DNA from 4 places in the Bacillus sp. 41-22 genome. Region 1 is predicted to be linked to each of the others. Evidence: riboswitches for the same ligand, from Rfam matches in the RefSeq annotation. Region 1 holds a riboswitch; each other region holds the start of a gene.
The links. Region 1 has a riboswitch for S-adenosylmethionine ahead of LCF45_RS21040 (bifunctional homocysteine S-methyltransferase/methylenetetrahydrofolate reductase). Riboswitches for the same ligand answer to the same signal wherever they lie in the genome.
Positions count from the first base shown of each region.

Region 2: it holds a riboswitch for S-adenosylmethionine, as region 1 does, so the genes downstream of both, LCF45_RS16120 (hypothetical protein) here and LCF45_RS21040 (bifunctional homocysteine S-methyltransferase/methylenetetrahydrofolate reductase) in region 1, are expected to answer to the same signal.
Region 3: it holds a riboswitch for S-adenosylmethionine, as region 1 does, so the genes downstream of both, LCF45_RS15255 (M20 family metallopeptidase) here and LCF45_RS21040 (bifunctional homocysteine S-methyltransferase/methylenetetrahydrofolate reductase) in region 1, are expected to answer to the same signal.
Region 4: it holds a riboswitch for S-adenosylmethionine, as region 1 does, so the genes downstream of both, LCF45_RS01000 (MetQ/NlpA family ABC transporter substrate-binding protein) here and LCF45_RS21040 (bifunctional homocysteine S-methyltransferase/methylenetetrahydrofolate reductase) in region 1, are expected to answer to the same signal.

Region 1 covers NZ_CP084035.1:4,105,175-4,110,437, forward strand. The annotation lists gene metH (methionine synthase) at 1-1,436, opposite strand, end outside; gene LCF45_RS21040 (bifunctional homocysteine S-methyltransferase/methylenetetrahydrofolate reductase) at 1,436-3,268, opposite strand; SAM riboswitch class I at 3,339-3,448, opposite strand; SAM riboswitch class I at 3,651-3,764, shown strand; gene metI (cystathionine gamma-synthase/O-acetylhomoserine thiolyase) at 3,854-4,966, shown strand; gene metC (cystathionine beta-lyase) at 4,963-5,263, shown strand, end outside.
Region 2 covers NZ_CP084035.1:3,152,082-3,157,344, reverse strand. The annotation lists gene LCF45_RS16140 (ABC transporter ATP-binding protein) at 1-156, shown strand, start outside; gene LCF45_RS16135 (ECF transporter S component) at 129-830, shown strand; gene LCF45_RS16130 (YwiC-like family protein) at 1,015-1,737, shown strand; gene LCF45_RS16125 (hypothetical protein) at 1,769-1,960, opposite strand; SAM riboswitch class I at 2,082-2,180, shown strand; gene LCF45_RS16120 (hypothetical protein) at 2,219-2,539, shown strand; gene LCF45_RS16115 (SWIM zinc finger family protein) at 2,745-3,182, shown strand; partial or broken gene LCF45_RS16110 (NAD(P)H-dependent oxidoreductase) at 3,205-3,780, shown strand; gene LCF45_RS16105 (hypothetical protein) at 3,777-4,130, shown strand; gene LCF45_RS16100 (short-chain fatty acid transporter) at 4,171-5,263, opposite strand, start outside.
Region 3 covers NZ_CP084035.1:2,972,907-2,978,169, forward strand. The annotation lists gene LCF45_RS15240 (SDR family oxidoreductase) at 1-736, opposite strand, end outside; gene LCF45_RS15245 (Lrp/AsnC family transcriptional regulator) at 903-1,343, shown strand; gene LCF45_RS15250 (DUF2199 domain-containing protein) at 1,478-2,011, shown strand; gene LCF45_RS15255 (M20 family metallopeptidase) at 2,117-3,322, opposite strand; SAM riboswitch class I at 3,411-3,512, opposite strand; gene LCF45_RS15260 (AAA domain-containing protein) at 3,588-5,263, opposite strand, start outside.
Region 4 covers NZ_CP084035.1:170,365-175,627, reverse strand. The annotation lists gene LCF45_RS01015 (FAD-binding oxidoreductase) at 1-1,352, opposite strand, end outside; gene LCF45_RS01010 (DUF6612 family protein) at 1,465-2,229, opposite strand; gene LCF45_RS01005 (NAD(P)-dependent alcohol dehydrogenase) at 2,375-3,283, shown strand; SAM riboswitch class I at 3,364-3,477, shown strand; gene LCF45_RS01000 (MetQ/NlpA family ABC transporter substrate-binding protein) at 3,563-4,375, shown strand; gene LCF45_RS00995 (methionine ABC transporter ATP-binding protein) at 4,388-5,263, shown strand, end outside.

The sequences.
Region 1 (5,263 bases):
AGTAATTCATAGCTTCTTTTAGCAATCTCTATCTTTCTTTCTGCACTAACTGCCATACCATCTTCATCAATTGTCCCTACAACTATCGCAGCACCGTATTTCCGAAGAAGGGGTGTCACTTTTTCAAAACGTTCTTCTCCATCCTCTAAATTAATAGAATTGATAACACCTTTTCCTTGAATATAAGTAAGAGCTTTCGCCATAACATTTTCATCTGTTGAATCAATCATAATCGGTACTTTTAACACTTTCGTAACTTCTGCCAAGAATCTTTCCATATCTTCTATTTCATCACGATCAGGGTCTGCCATACAAATATCAATAATATGAGCATTTTTCTTCACTTGCGCTCTTGCCACTTCAGCAGCCTCTTCAAATTTCCCTTCTGCTACTAATCTTTTAAACTTACGCGATCCAATTACATTCGTCCTTTCTCCAACAAATAAAGGCCTCATAGAATCATCGTATTGCAACGCTTCTAGTCCACTAATTCCATGTCCAACCCTTTCATGATGCTCACGAGGATTAATCGAGGCAAGCGCCGATTTCATTACACGTATATGTTCTGGTGTTGTGCCACAACAACCACCAATAATATTAATCCATCCTTCTTCAGCAAAACGTTTTACTTTTTCAGCAAGTGACGCTGGAGATTCGTGATAATGCCCCTCTTCATCAGGAAGACCAGCGTTTGGATAACACGAAATATAACACTCCGATAAATCAGATAGGGAACGTATATGTTCCCTCATAAATTCTGGACCAGTAGCACAGTTTAATCCAACCGATAATGGCTTCATATGCTCTACCGATAAATAAAAGGCTTCGATCGTTTGACCCGCTAAAGTCGTTCCCATCGGTTCAATTGTTCCAGAAATCATAATAGGTACTATTTTGTTTAGTTCTTCAAACGCCGATTGAATTCCAATGTACGCAGCTTTCACATTACGCATATCTTGACTCGTTTCAACGAGTAATACATCAACTTCTCCTCTTAATAGTCCTCTCGCTTGCCTTGTATAGGCTTCAATTAACTCTTCAAAAGTCACACCACCTGTAACACTAATCGCTTTCGTCGTTGGTCCCATCGCTCCCGCAACATACACTTCTTTCCCACTTTCTTTAACCGCTTGCTTCGCCAAAAGCGCTGCCCTTTCGTTTAACTCTTCATCTAAATGAGACAATGCATAATCACTTAATACAATATTTGTTGCACCAAACGTATTCGTTTCAATAATATCTGCTCCAGCTTCAATGTAGACTTTATGAATATTTAAAATAACATCCGGTCTTGTTTTTACTAAATATTCATTACAACCTTCGTATTCTTCTCCTCCAAAATCTTCCGCTGTTAAGTCTTCTTGCTGGATCATCGTTCCCATTGCACCATCTAATATTAAAATTTCATGTTGTAATCTCTCTTCTATTCGTTTCATCAATTAATACCTTCTTTCACTTCTTGCTTTTCTCTCACATATTTCACGAGATGTTCTGTAATTTCATATTTTAAAAACGGTGTAATAAGATAAATACCGTTAAAGTATTTCATCGCCGCATCGATCAACTCTTGTGAAATACGAATCCCTTCCTCTATGGCTGCCTCTTTCGTTTCATGTCCATCCATTCTTTGTCTTATCTCTTCAGGGAGAGTAATACCCGGCACTTCAAAATGAAGAAAATCTGCGTTCCGCTTACTTACTAACGGCATAATTCCAATAAAGATAGGTTGTTCCAAATGCTTTGTCGCTTCATATACTTCTTCTATTAAAGCAACATCATATATCGGCTGCGTTAAGAAATATTCAGCACCAGCATCAATTTTTCGTTCCATTCGCTTGACCGCTGCTTTTAAATGCCTTACATGAGGATTGAATGCACCTCCAACAGAAAATCTTGTTGCCGGACCAATTGATTTCCCTAAAATAGAGCGTCCGTCGTTCATCTCTTTAATCATTTTAATGAGCTCTATCGATGACAAATCATATACAGAAGTTGCACCTGGGAAATCACCAACGCGCGCTGGATCACCAGTTAAAGCTAGCACTTCCTCCATACCTAATGCTGATAATCCAAGTAAGTGAGACTGTAGTCCAATGACGTTATGGTCTCTACACGTTAAATGCGTCAATACTGGAATATCATGCTTCGTTAATAATGCACCCATAGCCATATTCGAAACACGAGGAGATGCTAATGAATTATCTGCTAGAGTAATAGCATCCGCTCCAGCCCTTTTCAGTGCTCTTGCCCCTTCAAAAAAACGCTGCGTGTCTAACGTTTTCGGTGGATCTAATTCCACTACAACTGTCGTTTGTTTCTTTGCCTTTTCTGCTAGAGTAACATGAGCTCTCGAACGCTTCTCATGTGTATGGACCACTTTAGGCCTTTGAATCGTCTCCTTTGCTATTACAGGTGCAACATTTGCAATAGCACGTTTCATTCCTTCAATATGTTCCGGGGTAGTACCACAACAACCACCTAATAAACGAATACCTTGTTCAATAAATTTCGGTGTCATTTCTTCAAAATATGCTGGACTTCCCTCATATACGTAACGCCCTTCCACATAATTCGGGAGACCTGCATTCGGATATGCTGATAAATAGCCATTTTGAGGAATCGATATCATTTTGAAAGCTTCCGTCATGTGAAGCGGGCCTAGTTGACAGTTCAACCCAACAACATTGGCACCGTAATCTAAAAGCTGTTTTAATATTTCATTGACATCATTCCCATTTTGAGTCGTACCTGCCTCATGTAACGCTAACTGAGCAACAATCGGAATATTCGTTTGTTTACGCAATACTTTAACCGCATGCAATAATTCAAATTCATCATAAAAAGTTTCTAATAGTAATCCATCAACCTGTTCTTCTAGTAAAGCACCTGCCTGCTCAAGTAACATAAATTCTCGCTCTATATCAGTCGTTGTAACAGCACCAATATGTTTCATACCTCCAATTGTCCCTAAAATTGCATTCCGATCTGTTACTGATGCTTTCGCAATATTCACTGCCGCTTTATTAATTTGGACAACTTGATTCTCTAGACCATACATGCGGAGTTTCGCTTCATTCGCACCATACGTATTCGTTTGAATAACATCCGCTCCAGCAGCTACATATTGTTTATGGATCGATATAATTAAGTCCGGATCAGACAAATTCAATTCTTCAAAACTACTTTGTAAACCATGCGAATGTAATAACGTTCCAACCGCACCATCACCTATTACAATTCCTTTTGATAATAAATCTAGTAATTTCACGAATCTCCCTCATTTCTATCAATATAAAAACCCCCTCTTCACTTTGAAGAGGGGGACATAATTGTTCCTCCTCTTATTATGCAAAACACACGTTTTGCAGGTTTTAGCACCGTTTCAAACATTTAGTTTGAAGGTTGCCGGGTTTCACAGGGCCTTTCCCTCCACCGCTCTCAATAAGAGTTTGTCTTTATTATTTTATTTATGTAGCTAAAAGGAAATACGTTCCCCTTTTAACAATGTTTGTTAATTTTTTATAAATTTAGCACGCACTAAAATAAAAGTCAATGACACTTGCGGAAAAATAAAAATTATTTAAAATAAAGTTGCAATTCAATTATCTTTTGTTGTAAAGTTAAAACCATAATAAAATTTCATACGAACATTCTTATCTAGAGAGGTAGAGGGACTGGCCCTTTGACGCCTCAGCAACCATTAACATTCATTCGTTAATAAGGTGCTAATTCCAGCAAATTGTGAAAGATTTGACAGATGAGAAGAAGACTCTATTCAATCCGAAAGCCTTCTTCTTAGAAGGCTTTTTTTATTTTCACTTAGTCGTTCACTTTAAAAAGGGGGAATTTTCACATGTCAACAATCGAAACAAAACTAGCACAAATCGGGAACCGTAGCGAAACTACAACAGGAACTGTTAATCCACCTGTTTATTTCTCAACTGCTTATCGTCACGAAGGAATTGGTAAATCTACTGGCTTTGACTATTCAAGAACTGGAAATCCGACTCGTGGTCTTTTAGAACAGGCAATTGCAGACTTAGAAAGCGGTGAGCAAGGGTATGCCTGTAGTTCAGGAATGGCGGCTGTTCTCCTTGTCCTTTCACTATTCCGTTCCGGAGATGAGCTTATCGTATCTGAAGACTTATACGGGGGAACATATCGTCTATTTTCCGAACATGAAGACAAGTGGAATATTCGATGTAGATACGTAGATACACAATCTATTAAACAAATTGAGCAAGCAATCACATCTCAAACGAAGGCTATTTTCATAGAAACACCGACTAATCCATTAATGCAAGTAACTGATATCGTAAGTGTAGCAAGTGTAGCGAAAAGGCACGGACTACTTCTTATTGTAGATAACACGTTCTATACACCTTATATACAGCAACCATTAACAGAAGGTGCAAACATCGTCCTTCACAGCGCAACTAAATATTTAGGCGGTCATAACGATGTACTAAGCGGACTTGTCGTTGCGAAAGGGAAATCTCTTTGCGAGGAGCTTGCTCATTATCATAATGCCTCTGGTGCTGTCTTAAGCCCGTTTGATTCATGGCTATTAATTCGAGGCATGAAGACTTTAGCACTTCGCATGAAACAGCATGAAGAAAACGCTCATGCAATTGTTGCTTATTTAAATGATGAAGATGGTGTGACAGATGTATTTTATCCAGGAAGAGGTGGTATGATTTCATTTCGCCTTCAAGATGAAACTTGGATTAATCCTTTCTTACAATCTTTATCCTTAATTACATTTGCTGAAAGTCTTGGCGGTGTCGAAAGTTTAATGACTTATCCAGCAACGCAAACTCATGCCGACATTCCAGAAGATGTTCGAACAGCACGTGGTGTTTGTAATCGTCTTCTCCGTTTTTCAGTCGGCATCGAAAATAGCAACGACTTAATTCAAGACTTAAAGCAAGCAATTAAAATTGTAAAAGAAGGTGTAAGAATATGAGTTATTCCATAGATACGCTTTTACTGCATAATCAATACAAGCATGACTCACACACAGGAGCTGTTAACGTTCCCATCTATAACACATCAACATTCCATCAGTTTGATGTAGATGCTTTTGGAAAGTATGACTATAGTAGATCTGGAAATCCAACACGTGAAGCTCTTGAAGATATCATTGCTTTATTAGAAGGCGGGACAAAAGGATTTGCCTTTGCATCAGGCATTGCAGCCATTTCTACTGCATTTCTCCTTCTTTCACAAGGTGACCATGTTCTTATTTCAGAAGATGTATATG
Region 2 (5,263 bases), 950 kb from region 1:
GGGAAAGTCATTATGAATGATGCACCGAAAGAGTTCTTTAGTGGTAACTTCTTTTATACAACATCTATTAATCGATTCATTCGTAGAGAGTTGCCATTTGCATTAACGTGGGAGGATGTGTACGAAGCGTGTCCAAACGATATGTTGCATTCATAATATTTATTTTTGCTGTTGTAATATGTACACTACTCTTTACGACTTTTATTATGGACGGGTATTACATGGTAAGTAGTTTGTTTTTATTAGCTGTCATTATGTTACCTTTCTATGTTCGTTTTGAAAGGAAGGCGTTTGTTTCACGTGAAATTGTTATCGTTGCTGTGTTAGCGGCGATTGCAGCGGTTAGCCGGGTACCATTTTCTATTTTACCAAGTGTACAACCGACTTCTTTTGTCATTATCGTTTCTGCAATTGTTTTTGGGAGTGAAACTGGCTTTATGATTGGGGCAACGGCGGCTATTGTATCTAATATTTTTTTAGGACAAGGTCCGTGGACGCCGTGGCAAATGTTCTCTTGGGGCATGATCGGGTTTATAGCAGGACTATTACGTAATACATTTTTAATGAAAAAACTGTGGGGAAGACTGTTGTACGGATTTGCCGTTGGATTTCTATTTGGCTGGATTATGAATTTTTGGGGTCTTCTTGGTTTTATACAGGAAGCAACGTGGGAAACAGTTATTGCTTACTATGTCGCAAGTTTTTACTTTGATCTGAGTCACGCGATATCGAATGTTATTTTCCTTCTGCTATTTAGTACGTCATGGATTACGATCCTCACAAGATTTAAAAAGAAATACGGTATATTAGATGAGCATAACGTGACATAGAAAAGCATACTCATATAAGGTAGGGTCGCGACTTACATATTCGTTTGCCTCTTTCATGCTTCTTACATATTGTAAGGAGCATTTTTTATTGTCAAAAAATAGATTCAATATATGTCCGTTATTATATGAATTTATTTGTATAATAGTAGGTGAGAACTATTTTCAAGAGGGAGGTGTATAGTTAATGAAGTTAGTTATTCCGAAGCAACATGGAGCATGGGCGATGCTTGTCATACCATTTCTATTAAGTGTATTACTTGGTAAACCTACTTTTTATCATATCCCATTGTTTTTAGCCTGGTTCTTTATCTATCTAGCTACTTATCCATTTCTCATGTACATAAGGCAAAGACGAAAAAAAGAATTTCTACACGCTGCAATTATTTATTTTATCATTGCATTTGTATTTGGGATGATTTCTTTATTATATGAATGGCGAATTCTTTTATTCGCAGTATTAATGATTCCATTGTTTATTGTAAATATGTATTACGCTCGTCAAAAAAATGAACGAGCATTACTAAATGATGTTTGTGCGATTATAGTGTTTTGTATAGGTGGTTTAATCAGTTATTATTTCTCCGTGAAATTCATAGATAAAACAGCATTATTCATTGCGCTTATTTCATTTCTATATTTTTTAGGAAGTACGTTTTATGTAAAAACGATGATTCGTGAAAAAAATAATCCGAAGTATCGTTTTATATCTTGGGGATACCATATTGTATTAACGGTAATTGTATTTGCTATAAATCCATGGTGTTCACTCATATTTGTACCAAGTGTAATTCGGGCCATTATGTTGTATGGCAAAAAGATTTCTATATTAAAAGTAGGGATTTTAGAAATTGTTAATTCTGTATATTTTTTAATAATAACGGTAATAATGATGAAGTATGCCATTTGAAAAAAACTTCCCATCTTTTGATGGGAAGTTTTCATTCTTGTTCTAAAATGTGAACGGTGTAATCGCAACGTTGAAGAGCTTGCTCTACAGCGTAAAGGGATTGTTCAATACGTGCGCGATTAAAATCTTCTTCAACAGTTTGTAATGCATCTTCTAAACAATGTTTCGCTTCTTGTAAGGAATGAAAAGAATCTTGTACGTATCCACGAGCATTCTTTTTCAAAGTAGTAGCCTCCTTTTGTACATCTTTTTGTAGTATGAACAATAAAGAAGAAAATATAATTTTTTATATTTATTTGACAATTATAATAAAATTACGTATAGTTAAATTTAAAGTGAATATTTTCTTATCCAGAGAGGTGGAGGGACTGGCCCGATGAAACCCAGCAACCGCGATGCAGGTGCTAATTCCAGCAGAACATATTTGTTCTGGGAGATAAGACGAAGATATACGTAACTTCTTCTTATCGGAGAGGTTTTTTTGTTGCAAAAAAACCGATTACGAAAACATATAATAAGAAGAAAGGGGTTGCGAAGTACTGTGACACTCGAAAAATACGTAAAACTGCGTAGTACAGTTTATGAATATATGATAGAGCAAGATAAGCCAATATCATTGTTAGATATTCAAGAACATATCGTTTCGCATCATGAAGGAAAATTCACTAAAAAAATGTTACATCAATTTTATTTATCAAGACTATTAGATGAACTCAAACTGGATGGGAAAATTACTTTAGCTGATGATGAATATCGCTATGCTGAAAAAGGGGTATTTTATAAGGCGGGAAAAGGGAGCTGAGCTCTCTTTTTTTTGAAGTATGTAGAGTAAAAGACTGCTAAAGCAGCCTGATACAAGGGAATGGTGTTGAGTGTGTAGTGTCAAAGATTGAATGTGCCTGAAAGAGGCACTTCATATCGGCTGCAAATGAAAAGAGACACCTCCGCCGAATAGGTGTCAGTCGTTTTGTCACGTAGACTCGCTACTTGACAGTTATTAGAATAACATGCAGGATTTTGGAAGTCAAAAGGGAATTAGAGGAAGAGGTGTTGTGATGTATGCATACTTATTAAAAGATATAATGAAATGGATTCCAAAGTACATTATAGATAGAGGATATGAATATTATGAAGAGGGACATGTAGAAGATGTTGAAATACACGACAAGAAAGTATTTGCTTTCGTTACTGGAAATGCAGGGAATTATGAAGTGATTATTGATCTTGAAGATTTTGCAGAAAGTAGCTGCGAGTGTCCTTATGAAAATTATTGTAAACATATGGCGGCAGTTGTGTATGAAATTCAAGGTACTGGTGAGAGTACAGTTAAAGAGCAATTGAAAGGTTTAGAAAAAGAAGAGCTACTAACAGTATTAAATCGTTTGTTACAAAGTTCGAAAAATGTGCAAATTGTAGAGAAGATGTTAAAGAAGGGGAAACTTTAACTAAAGAGGGAGTTGTTTTGTAGTGAACGTACTAATTATATACGCTCATCCTAATCCTTCAAGCTTTAATGGGGCAATTTTAGAGCATGTGCAAAAAGGACTTGAGGAAACAAATCATTCTGTTACGCTACTTGATTTATATAAAGAACAATTTGATCCAGTGCTTGTATTTAATGGAGAGAAGAAAAGACGTGATTTACTAAATGAAGAAGAGACGAAGCGATATAGAGAATTAGTGCAGAAAGCGGATATTCTTCTTTTCATATATCCGATATGGTGGTGGAGCATGCCTGCTATTTTAAAAGGATTTATCGATCGTATTTTTATAGCTGGATTTGCTTATAAATATGAAGGAGCTTTACCGAAAGGGTTATTGAAAGGAAAGAAGGCGTGGGTTATTAATACGTTAGACTCACCGTTATGGTACGTGTCCCTATTATATTGATCAGCGGATTGGATTATGATGAAAAGAGGGGTTTTACGTTTTTGTGGTATTCGCGATATAAAACGTTCTACTTTTCAATCTGTGAAAACGAGTAAAGTAACGAAGCGTGAAAAATGGCTGTTACAAATAGAAGAAGCGGCTCGTACATTATGAATGAAATCGATCGTATTATAAAGTGTTGCAATTATGATGACGAACTTTTGCGTACGTATATTAATTGTTTAGTCCAATTGAAGAAATACAGTGAAACGTTTCAACAAATTCAAATACAATTAAGAAATGATTATTTAATAAGAGGGATTTGTGAAAGAGAAGTTGATGAGGTGATAAAGGGAAGTAAAGAATATGAAACATATTTTCTTCCTAAAGTATTGCAGTGGAATTTCCTTAAGAACAATCCTCATATGATTGAAAAAGTATGTGAAGATTTGTTTACATATGAAGCATTAAATCATGCAGAGGTAGAGTGGAGAAAGGTAATAAGCTGTATAGATAATGAATGATTTATTATATAAAAAAGCTAGTATAAAACTAGCTTTTCGTTTAAATAAATAAGAAACATAGACTAATGATAAATCCTGCATATAGTAAGTTAACAACACAAAATCCCATAATATCACGCGCGCTTAAACCAGCTATCGCTAATGCCGGTAATGCCCAGAAAGGTTGAATTAAATTTGTCCAAGCATCGCCCCATGCAATTGCCATCGCTGTTTTCGCGGCAGGTACACCAAGTTCAGCGCCAGCTGGAATCATAATTGGTGCTTGCACTGCCCATTGACCGCCTCCAGATGGAACGAAAATATTTACAATGCCAGCACTTAAAAATGTAAAGAGCGGGAATGTGGTTTCATTTGAAATACTAATAAAGAAAGTAGAAATAGCTCCTCCAAGCGAAAGACCTTCACTATTTACTCCAATCATCATCCCCATAATTCCAGCATAGAACGGAAACTGAAGTAAAATACCTGAAGCACTCTTAGTTGAGTCAGAGAAAGCGCGAATATATTGAATCGGAGTACGGTGGAAAATAAGACCGGCAATTAATAACATAAAAATAACGATATCAAGTGTAAGGTTAAAGCCTTTCGTACTAAAATAGTTAAAAATATAAATAAGACCTAATAATCCGATGCAAAGTGTAATAATCATACTATTTTCCATTTTTTCAGCGAACGTATTGTTCCCTACTTCTTGAGCGGCAGCTTCTTCATGGAATACGCTAGGATCTACAGTAATTGTATGCTTTTCATCTGGATGCATGGCCCGGTTAATGAGAGGCATCGTAACGAGAAAAATAATAACTGGCACGAGTGCGTATGGTGAGAATAACGTTTCTGTTATTGGAATCGCTTCTTTAATACTTCCAGCTGTCGTTTTAATTAACGTTTCGCCGCCAGTTGCTAACGTAAGAGGGATAGAAGCAGACAGACCTGCATGCCAAATGAGAAATCCAGAGTAGGAAGAAGCAATTGCTAACCTATAATCTAAACCTTCTAATTGTCTTGCCACTTCTTTTGCATATAAAACAGATACAACAATACCAAATCCCCAGTTTATGTATGCTCCTAGTAAACTTACGATTGAAATTGCAATAATACCTTGTCCATTTGTTTTCGGTAATTTCGCTGCTCTC
Region 3 (5,263 bases), 1.1 Mb from region 1:
AAATTTGCCCTGTTACCCAGCGGCTATCAGAAGAAGCAAGGAATGCTACTACATCTGCAATATCTTCAACTTGCCCTATTCGTCCGAACACAGATGAATTCGTAGCAAAATTTCGTATTTCCGGATTATCTAGCAATTTCGCATTTATATCTGTCTTCGTATATCCAGGCATAATTGTATTCACTGTTATACCTCTTTCTCCAAGATGTTTAGCTAGAGGAAGTGTCATCGTATTTAGTGCACCTTTACTTAAACCGTATGCAATGGACCCTGCAAAACCAAGTCTTACTTCAGCTGATGAAATGTTAATAACTCGTCCCTCCGCTCGTAATAACGGTAATGTTTGCTGAATTAAGAAGAACGGTGCTTTAATATTTACAGACATAATTTCATCAAAAACTTCTTCTGTCGTATTTTCAATTGTTCCTTGTGTACCTATCCCTGCATTGTTTACTAAAATATCAATCTCTGATGTACCAACTCTTATTTGTAATTCATTCTTCAATTGTTCTACTATCTTTTTGACACCATCAATTGAATTGAAATCCGCTTCAATTAAGAATGCCTTTCCTCCATTTGATTCAATCTCACTAATTGTTTCATCTGCAGCTGCTTTATTTCGGCCATAGTGAATTGCAACTAATGCACCGTCGTTTGCCAATCTCATCGCAATCGCACGACCAATACCGCGACTCGCCCCTGTTACTAACGCTACTTTCCCATCAAGATTCTTCATTTTTTCCACCCTTCCTAAATTTTCGTTTGATAAATCCTATACTTATATTTTTAAGCAAATACTAATAATTTTAAATATAGATTTATAGGTAATTTAGTTCCTTCACTTATGATATTATAGTTATAATTTACGATTTACTTTAGAAAATAAAAAGGGGGGCTATCCAATGCAAAACGCAGTAAAACTAGATGAAATTGACCATAAAATTATGAACTTGTTGTATGAAAATGCGAGAATTTCTGTTTCAGAAATAGGACGTATTATATCCATGACGCAGCCTGCTGTAAAAGAACGCATTAACAAGCTTGAAGATCAAGGGGTTATAGCTGCTTACCGAACGAAATTTGAGCCTTCCAAAATTAATAAAAACATCCAAGCATTCATTATGTTCAAAACGAGTCAATGCTCTGATTTTATCCAATATTGTAATGCCGCTCCTGAAGTAACAGATTTATATCGAATTAGCGGGGAATTTAATTATATGATGAAAGTCATGAGCGATTCGATGGATTCTCTCGCTGCATTTTTAGACTCTTTAATGCAATTTGGATTATCATCTCCTTTAATTGTTTTAAAGAGTGAATTTGAAGAGAAATTGTCGTTCTGATAAAAGGATACGTATTAACCTCCGCTAACATTAAAAGTTGCTTCTTTGTGAGAGAAATCAAAAAAACAAATGATATAATCTATTTAAAATCAAATGATCAAACACAATTGTTATAGATGGTTAGGAGAAAATTAATGAACGAAAAAATAGGCTATGTTTGTAAATTTTGCGGAGTATTTCACGATGAACTCCCTATATGTTATGGGAATGAGGCTCCCGATTATTTTTACTATATCCCTGAAGAAGAGCTAGAGAGTCGAGTTGAAATGGATGAAGATCTATGTGTAATTGATGATGAATATTTCTTTATGAAAGGTTGTATTGAAATTCCAGTTTTAGATGGAGAGGGACCTTTTATATGGGATGTATGGGTATCTTTAAGTGAAACAAACTTCCAAAAGACGCTTGATTACTGGGAAACGAAAGGAAGAGAAAACGAATTAGAGCCAATGTTTGGTTGGTTATCTACCCAACTTCCTTGTTATCCAGATACAGTAAGTTTAAAAACAATGGTTCATACTAGAGAAATCGGTTACAAACCTTATATTCAACTCGAACTAACAGACCATCCATTATCTATTGAACAAAAAGATGGTATTAAACTAGATCGCATCCAAGAAATTGCTGAAGAAATTTGTTATCAAAATAACGAAGAAATAAATGATTAGTAAATAAAAAAGAACATTGAAAAATCAATGTTCTTTTTTATTGCATTTTCACTTATTAATCAGATTTCTCTTCGAAAAGAGAACACTCAACTGTATTTTAACCACCTACCCCTGATTCCTCTGCTCCTCCCTAAACTCCTCCTTCACCTTTTCTAACAAACCTTCTTCTGTAATTAATCGATACGCCGTATTTGCTAGTGCTTTTGCGGATGTAATTAGCGCTTTATCTCCTAATTCTGAACGTGCCGCTTCTCTAAATTCATTCGTATGTGCAATTAAGTCATCTGGACCGATTTTAATGTACGGATGAATTGTCGGTACGACTTGGCTTACATTTCCTGCATCTGTTGAGCCAATTCCTACTCTTTCTTTACGGTTTACATCTTCACCTAGTAGTTCTAACTCTTCCGCTACAACGTCATTAAATGTTTTTGTTACGAGTAGTTCATCGATTTCATTTTGGAATTGATGAATTTTTACTTTTGTACCTGTTGCTAACGCTGCTCCTTGTGCGATGTTTCTTACTTTCTCTGTTACTTCCGCACATCTTTTTCTCGTTGCTGCGCGGATGAAGAACCTTGCTGCGGCGTAGTCAGGAATAATATTAGGTGCTTTTCCGCCCTCAGTAATAACACCATGAATTCTCACATCTGACGGAAGTTGTTGGCGAAGTGCATTAATACCGTTATAAAGCTGGATAATCGCATCTAATGCGTTAATTCCTTCTTCTGGTGAGGCCGCTGCATGAGCTGTTTTTCCGTAAAAATGAAAATCAAGTGGATCGACCGCTAGTGATGGACTCGTTGGAGCTGTTTTTCCGCTCGGATGAATCATAAGCGCCGCATCAATGTTTTTAAATAAGCCAGCTTTCACATAACTCGATTTTGCGCTACCATTTGGCCCGCCCTCTTCTGCTGGTGTTCCGAACACGACAACTTCTCCGCCGATTTCCTCAAGCGTTTCTGATAACGCGATCGCTGCTGCAACGCTAATTGTTCCGATTAAATTGTGACCACACGCATGACCGAGTCCTGGTAAAGCGTCATACTCAGCTAAAAATGCGATAACTGGTCCTTGTTTCCCGGAACTTTTCCGCGCGATAAATCCTGTTTCATGACCAGCTATATTGTGCTGCAACTGAAATCCTGCGCTTCCTAACAACAAACTTAACGTTCTTGATGCGTAAAATTCTTGGTTACCAATCTCCGGATTCGCATGAATATTATGACTTGTTTCTATGTACTTTTCCTTATTTCTTTCTATACTCTCTTCAATTGTTTTTCTTTGTGACGTTACTCCTGTCGCTCCCATTTTTCTTCCTCCTTTTATTTTCACGTAAAAAAGCCTCTTTCTAAAAGATAGAAAGAGGCTTCTGTATATACAGTCAAAATGAGCTTCTTTCTTATCTTTCAAGTTACCTTGCTGGAATTGGCACAGTATTCATAAAGAATCCGCTGCCGAGGTGTCATAGGGCCAGTCCCTCAACCTCTCGTGATAAGAATTTTCATAAAATTGTATTAAATTATTTTTATTCTAAGTTTATTCCAAGTAAAAGTCAAGGAATTCCTATCCGAATTTACCGAATATCTAAAAATCCTTTTAATACACCAATTGTTTCAGGTGCTTGTAATCTTGCACATATGTACGGAAATTCCATACTACCTTCAAACATCATTTGAGATGTAAGAGGTGCTCCTGCCCAAAAGATTTCATCATCGATTACGATAAACGGGAATGCTTTATTTTGTCTTTGTAACTTTACATTTTTTAACGGAACTGGTCCATCACTATACACTGTTATTTGCGCATTTGTACGCATTAACGCTTGCCAGACTCGTTTATCTACTTGCTTTGTACTTGGAAGTGAAATAATAATTTTTCGTTTTGCGGCTAAAATATCTTTCAATAACCCTTTCGGCTCTTCAAGATTCATTTCCATAAACCAGCGTAAACGTTTCGAAATTTTCCGCTCCCACAATTGTCTTGATGTCGTGCGATCATATACATCTCCGTGACGTTCTATATGAGCTGTTAATTGTGATAACGCTTGTTTTCTCGAAAGATTTTTACGCATGTAGTGGCAATCTGATAATTGAATGAACTTCCCTCTCGCTCTCGTAACTGCAACGTTGACGAGGCGATGATTTTTATGGTCAAAGAATAACACGCCAGGTCGTTCTTGCGGATAACTATCTACCGTATCAAAAATCATCATATCTCTTTCAGACCCTTGAAACTTATGAACTGTCGCCGCTAAAACTGGTATGTTTTGATATTTCGTTTTCTGCAACATTTCTCTAATGCACGTTGATAAAAAGCGGGACTGTGCCCTGTAAGGCGTAACTACACCGATAGATTGAACACCGTCTAACAATCCAATTAACATCATTTGCATCGCTACTAAACCAGACATAATATTAAAACGAGAACCGGAAGCAGCGTCTTTTAAAGAAAAGGCTCCCATTAAGCTCGTATCAAATAAAACACTCGCCTCATTTGCGAACGGTTGCAGTTTCGCAAGTTCTTTACGCTCTGAAACAGATGGATGATCGTACACTCTATTTTTATAAATAAATGAATTCGTAAACTTCGATATATCCGTATGCATACGTCTTTGCTCCTGCAGCATAAAAAGGTTCGGATGTGCTTCTGATTTATTTACAGAATCAACAATCCCTGCATGATAAAACATATCTTCACCGAGCCATTTGCGAACGAGTTCATGGTTCGCCATCGCAATCGGAGGTAACTGTAAAAAGTCACCACAAACGACAATACGTTTCCCAAGTGAAGCAGCTAATGCGATTTGCGGAACATAAGCCATACTTACTTCATCTACGACAACTAAATCAAATGTACGCTCATAAATAAGTGAATCAATTGCACATTTCGATAAAGTCGCACCGATTACTTTCGCATTTTCAATGTATTCTTTTTCTACTTCTTTAATTTTCGCTTTTTGCTTTCGAAGATCACTTTCAATCTCTTGTATACGCTTCTTATCAGCAGAAGTCGCTTTATATGATAAAATCTTTTCACGAAGATCTTGTCGTGTCTCTTCTAAATAGAGTCTTTCTTCTCCCCAAGATCCATTCGTCGTTTCAACTAACTTCGATGCAAGTAACGTTTCATGATTTCGTATATGTTCATGTTGACTATAACCGTAACGAACAATTTCTCCAGGCGTCCATTTCTTCTTCTTCTCAATTTGCTTCGTTACTTCACTCATTAATACGTCTACTGCCGCATTAC
Region 4 (5,263 bases), 1.3 Mb from region 1:
CGAGGATACGCTTTCTTTAGTTGCTCCTTTTCCGGATAAGAATAATACGGTAAATAATAACTTCCATTATGCTTTAACGTAACATCAATCATCTTTTGAATGACCACTTTTGTTTTCTTTATTTCATCTTCAGAACGCCCTTGATTAATTAGAAGCACAAGCGCAAACATATCATCTTTCGCATAAGATAGCACCGCATTCTCATTCTTTTCTACATAGCGGATTGTAATGTTAAGAAGGTTTAATTCCTCTTCATTTAAAACGCTTCGCAAATCATCTATATACGCTGCAAAACCATCTATCGGTACAAAGTACTCTTGTAAAACTTCGGTCAAGTTTGGATTATCGTATTCCATAAAAGTACTATCAGATCTCATTACGTTATTTCGCGTTTCGTACTTACCATCTGTACGTTCAAAATAACCTCTTTGTATGTCCCAAAATGCGCCCTTTCCCCAGTCACTATAACGTGATAACCCGAGCAAAAATTTCGGCGTAGCTATAATATTTTCTTCTTTTAATTTGCTGTACTCTTTCAACTTCTGTTGATCTTCTGCCAGTACATAATCTGTCACATACATCTCTTTTAAAAATGAATTTGGGGCAACAGAAATACGTGCTAAATGCATACGTATATTCTCATCCCTTCGCACTTTATTCTTAAAGTATGAAGAGTATTCTTTATAATCTAGTACTTTCGTATGCGTTTCATACAATTCATCGTTTGTTAACTGTAGCGTCACATCTAAAATCACACCAAATAATCCATATCCCCCAATTACATACGGAAACAAGTCAGCATTTTCTTCTCTATTTACATTACGCACCGTACCATCTGCCATTAACAATCTGAACGACTCTACTGTATCAATCAATGCTTCATGACGAATATCACGCCCATGTACATTTACACTTAATGAACCACCAACAGTAAAAATATTTTGAGATTGCATCACTTGAACTGCAAGACCATATGGATTGATTTTCTTTTGAATGTCATTCCATGTGACACCGCTTTGCACCCTAATCCTCTTCTTCTCCGGATCGAATTCTAATATTTCATTATATCCTTTCATATCAAGCATCGTACCGTTCGGATAATACGTCTGTCCGCCTTGGCTATGTTGCATACCTGCAATAGAAATCTTCTCTCCAGAAACATTTGCATCTTGCACTAACTGTTTTAATGAACGTTCATCCTCAGCATTTTCAACACGTTTAATTTTCGTTGGAAGCAACTTTCCTACATCGCTCATAATAGGATGTTCTAGTTGCTCTTTATATGTATTTATAGATGTCGCAAGCAACACTGTATAAGCTACAATGACCACCGCTATCTTTCTTTTTTTCAAATGACACTCTCCTCTTCCACAGTTTTCCCTCTTCATATTGTACCTATTTTCCTAAGAAGAAAGTATAAAAAAGAGAGGGCACCTTATTTTAGGTCCCCCCTGATCAAAACTGTTACTTTGCTGCCGGCAATTGTATTGGGTCAAACTTTTCGTACGACGTATATTTTGCATTCGTAATAATGTGTGCCTTATCCTTACCATTACTACTCATAATCATATCTATCTTCGCTGATTCATATTTAAAATCTTTTGTAATGATATATTCTGCATCCACTTCTTCTATCTTCGCATTTTGTGCTTGTAACATTTTCTTCTGCGTTTCATCCATGCTAGTTAACATACTTTCTGTTTCTTGCCCTTTTAATGTAAATTTCAGTTTATATTTATCTCCGCTTTTCTCCATCTTCATTTTATCTAAAACTACTGCTGGTACTTCTAAATTATCTATAATATCTTGAGTCGCTTTCATTCCACCAGCGTTTAATTGCTCCTCTGGTACGGTTATAACTTCTCCTGTATTAGGGTTTTTCACCTCACCAGCAACTTTACCATCCACAGTATACACTACAACATCTGTACCAGAAATATTCATTTCAGAACGAGAATTCTTTGTCTTTGGCTCTAATTGCATCTTAGCCTTTAATATATCCATCTCTGTTCCCTCAGCTTTTAACCCTACATCATATGTCATCGTTACATTTTCTTCATTTTTAAAAGCTTCGTTCGTTTTCTTGAAAACATCCTTCGCTTCTAATTCCTTTTCTTTTTGCATGGCTTCTTTTTTCGGTTCATCAGTCTTTGTTGTTTTCTCATTGCTACACCCTACCCCTAGACTGATTGCAAGCACTAAACTTGAAATAATAATAGTTTTTTTCATAATGTCGCCCCCTTTCCCAAAATAATATCACCTCTTTTCCTACGAAATCTATATAATTTTTAATCTTTATTCGCTATATAGCGACATGTTTAATGAAGGTTTTAAATATGATGTAAATAACAACAACTCATTTCAGGAGGTCATTATGAAGGCGATCATTTGCACACAGTATGGACCACCTAACGTTCTTCAGCTTCAAAATATAGAGAAACCTACACCTAAAAAGAACGAAGTATTAATTAAAATTCACGCAACAAGTGTAACGACTGGAGATTGTAGAATACGCGGCTTTAATAGCCCCCTCTTATTTTGGATTCCTATGAGGATCATATTAGGTTTCAGAAAACCGAGAAAACCTGTACTCGGCGTAGAGTTATCCGGTGAAATCGAAGAAGTAGGAACAGATGTAACTCAATTTAAAAAAGGTGATCCAATTTTTGCATTAACAGAACTAAACCTCGGTGGTTATGCCGAGTACACATGCGTACATGAAAGTGGATTAATAACATTAAAACCTACCAATGTGACGTATGAAGAAGCGGCAGTTATTCCTTTTGGCGGAACTTCAGCATTACATTTCCTGAGAAAGGGCCGTATAAAAAAAGGGCAACAAGTGCTCATATATGGTGCCTCCGGATCAGTAGGAACAGCTGCTGTACAACTTGCTAAATATTTCGGCGCGACCGTTACGGCTGTTTGTAGTAATTCAAATTTTGAACTCGTGCAATCTTTAGGAGCTGATAAAGTAATTGATTATACGAAAGAAGATTTTACTAAGCAAGGCAAATGCTACGATATTATATTTGATGCAGTTGGGAAGTATAAAAAATCCCTTTGTACAAATACATTAACACCCAATGGAAAATATGTATCTGTTAATGGAATGATGGCCAAGGTAAGTAAAGAGGATATGATTCTATTAAAAAAACTAGTCGAAACGGAAAAACTAAAGCCCGTTATTGATAGAACTTACCGATTAGAAGAAATTGCTGAAGCTCATATGTATGTGGAAAAGGGACATAAAAAAGGGAACGTTTCGATTACCTTAAAATAAAATATATTCAGAAAATAATATTGACAATTCTTTTTGTAAGATTTACTATTAGTACCATATTAAAAAACTACATACACATACTCTTATCAAGAGTGGCGGAGGGACTGGCCCGATGATGCCCGGCAACCGAGCTTATAACGTATAAGCTAAGGTGCTAATTCCTGCAGAACGATTTTCGTTTTGGAAGATAAGAGAGGAACCTATTTCGTCTATTCGGCACCTCTCTTATTTTTGAGAGGTGCTTTTTATTTTGGAACGTATATTAAGGGGGAATTATAGATGAAAAAGGTGTTATTAAGTATTGTAAGTGGAGCGGTATTATTGTTAGGTGCATGTGGTGCTAATTCTGATAAAGAGGTAAAAGCATTAGATGAGAAAAAGATTACTGTCGGCGTAACGGGTGGACCGCATGAACAAATTTTTGAAAAGGTAAAAGAAGTGGCAGCAAAAGATGGTCTCGAAATTGATGTAAAGGTATTTAATGATTATGTAGCGCCAAACGTATCTTTAGATGAAAAAAGCCTCGATGTAAATAGCTATCAAACTAAATCTTATTTAGACGTATTTAAAGCTGAACGCAACATGAAATTAACTGAAGTATTTTCCACAGTAACATTCCCTATGGGTGTATATTCTAAAAGCTTAAAAGATGTAAAAGAATTAAAAGAGGGCGATGCAATCGCTGTCCCAAATGATCCAACAAATGAGCTTCGTGCTTTAAAGCTATTTGAAAAAGCAGGTGTTTTAAAGGTTGATCCAAAAGCTACAGAAAAAGCGACTGCAAAAGATGTAATTGAAAACCCGAAAAATTTAAAGATTGTTGAATTAGAGGCATCTCAATTACCAACACAGCTAAGTGAAGTAAAGGCAGCTGCAATTAATACAAACTTTGCATTAGGTGCAAAATTAAGCCCAGCGAAAGATTCTATTTTCCGCGAAGGAAAAGATTCACCATATGTGAATTGGGTCGTTGTTCGTACTGAAAATAAAGATGATGCTGTTGTTAATAAATTAAAGAAAGCTTATCAATCTAAAGAAGTAAAAGATTTCATTGAGAAAAAATTCGATGGTTCTGTTTTACCGTCTTGGTAGGAGCTGACTATAATGATTGAATTAAAAAACGTCTCCAAAGTATTTACAACAAAAAAAGGGAATGTTGAGGCTCTTAAATCAACTTCCCTTAAAGTAAAAAAGGGCGAAGTATTTGGAATCATCGGATATAGTGGCGCTGGTAAAAGTACATTAATCCGTTGTGTAAATTTATTAGAAAAACCAACGACAGGAGATATCATTATAAATGAACAAGAGTTAACAACCTTATCGACAAAAGAACTCGCAAAGGCGAGAAAAAAGATCGGCATGATTTTTCAAGGATTCAATTTACTTAAAACCGTTACCGTTTATGAAAATATCGCACTACCCTTACGTCTATCTGGTCTTCCCAAAAATGAAATTGAAAAAAGGGTAGAAAAGTATTTACGCATTGTTGATCTCTTTAATAAAAAAGATGCCTATCCAAGTGAATTATCTGGTGGTCAAAAACAACGTGTAGCGATCGCTCGCGCACTATCTCATGAGCCTGAAGTTTTATTAAGTGATGAAGCAACGAGCGCATTAGATCCGGAAACGACTGATTCTATTCTTGATTTATTATTAAAGATCAACGAAGAAATCGGAATTACGATTTTGCTAATTACACACGAAATGAATGTCATCCAGCGTATTTGTGACCAAGTTGCTGTAATGGAACATGGATCTGTCGTTGAAAGTGGAACAGTGAAGGACATTTTTACAAATCCACAACATGTAACAACGAAGAAATTTGTAAATAGCGCGTTTGCAGCTAAAATTCCAGAAGAGGTACAGAAAGAACTGCAAAGCACCGGGGAAATCGTAACACTTTCATTTATAGGAACCGCTTCAGGAGAACCAGCGTTAGCTGTCGCTACAAAACGTTTCCACGTATATCCTAATATTTTA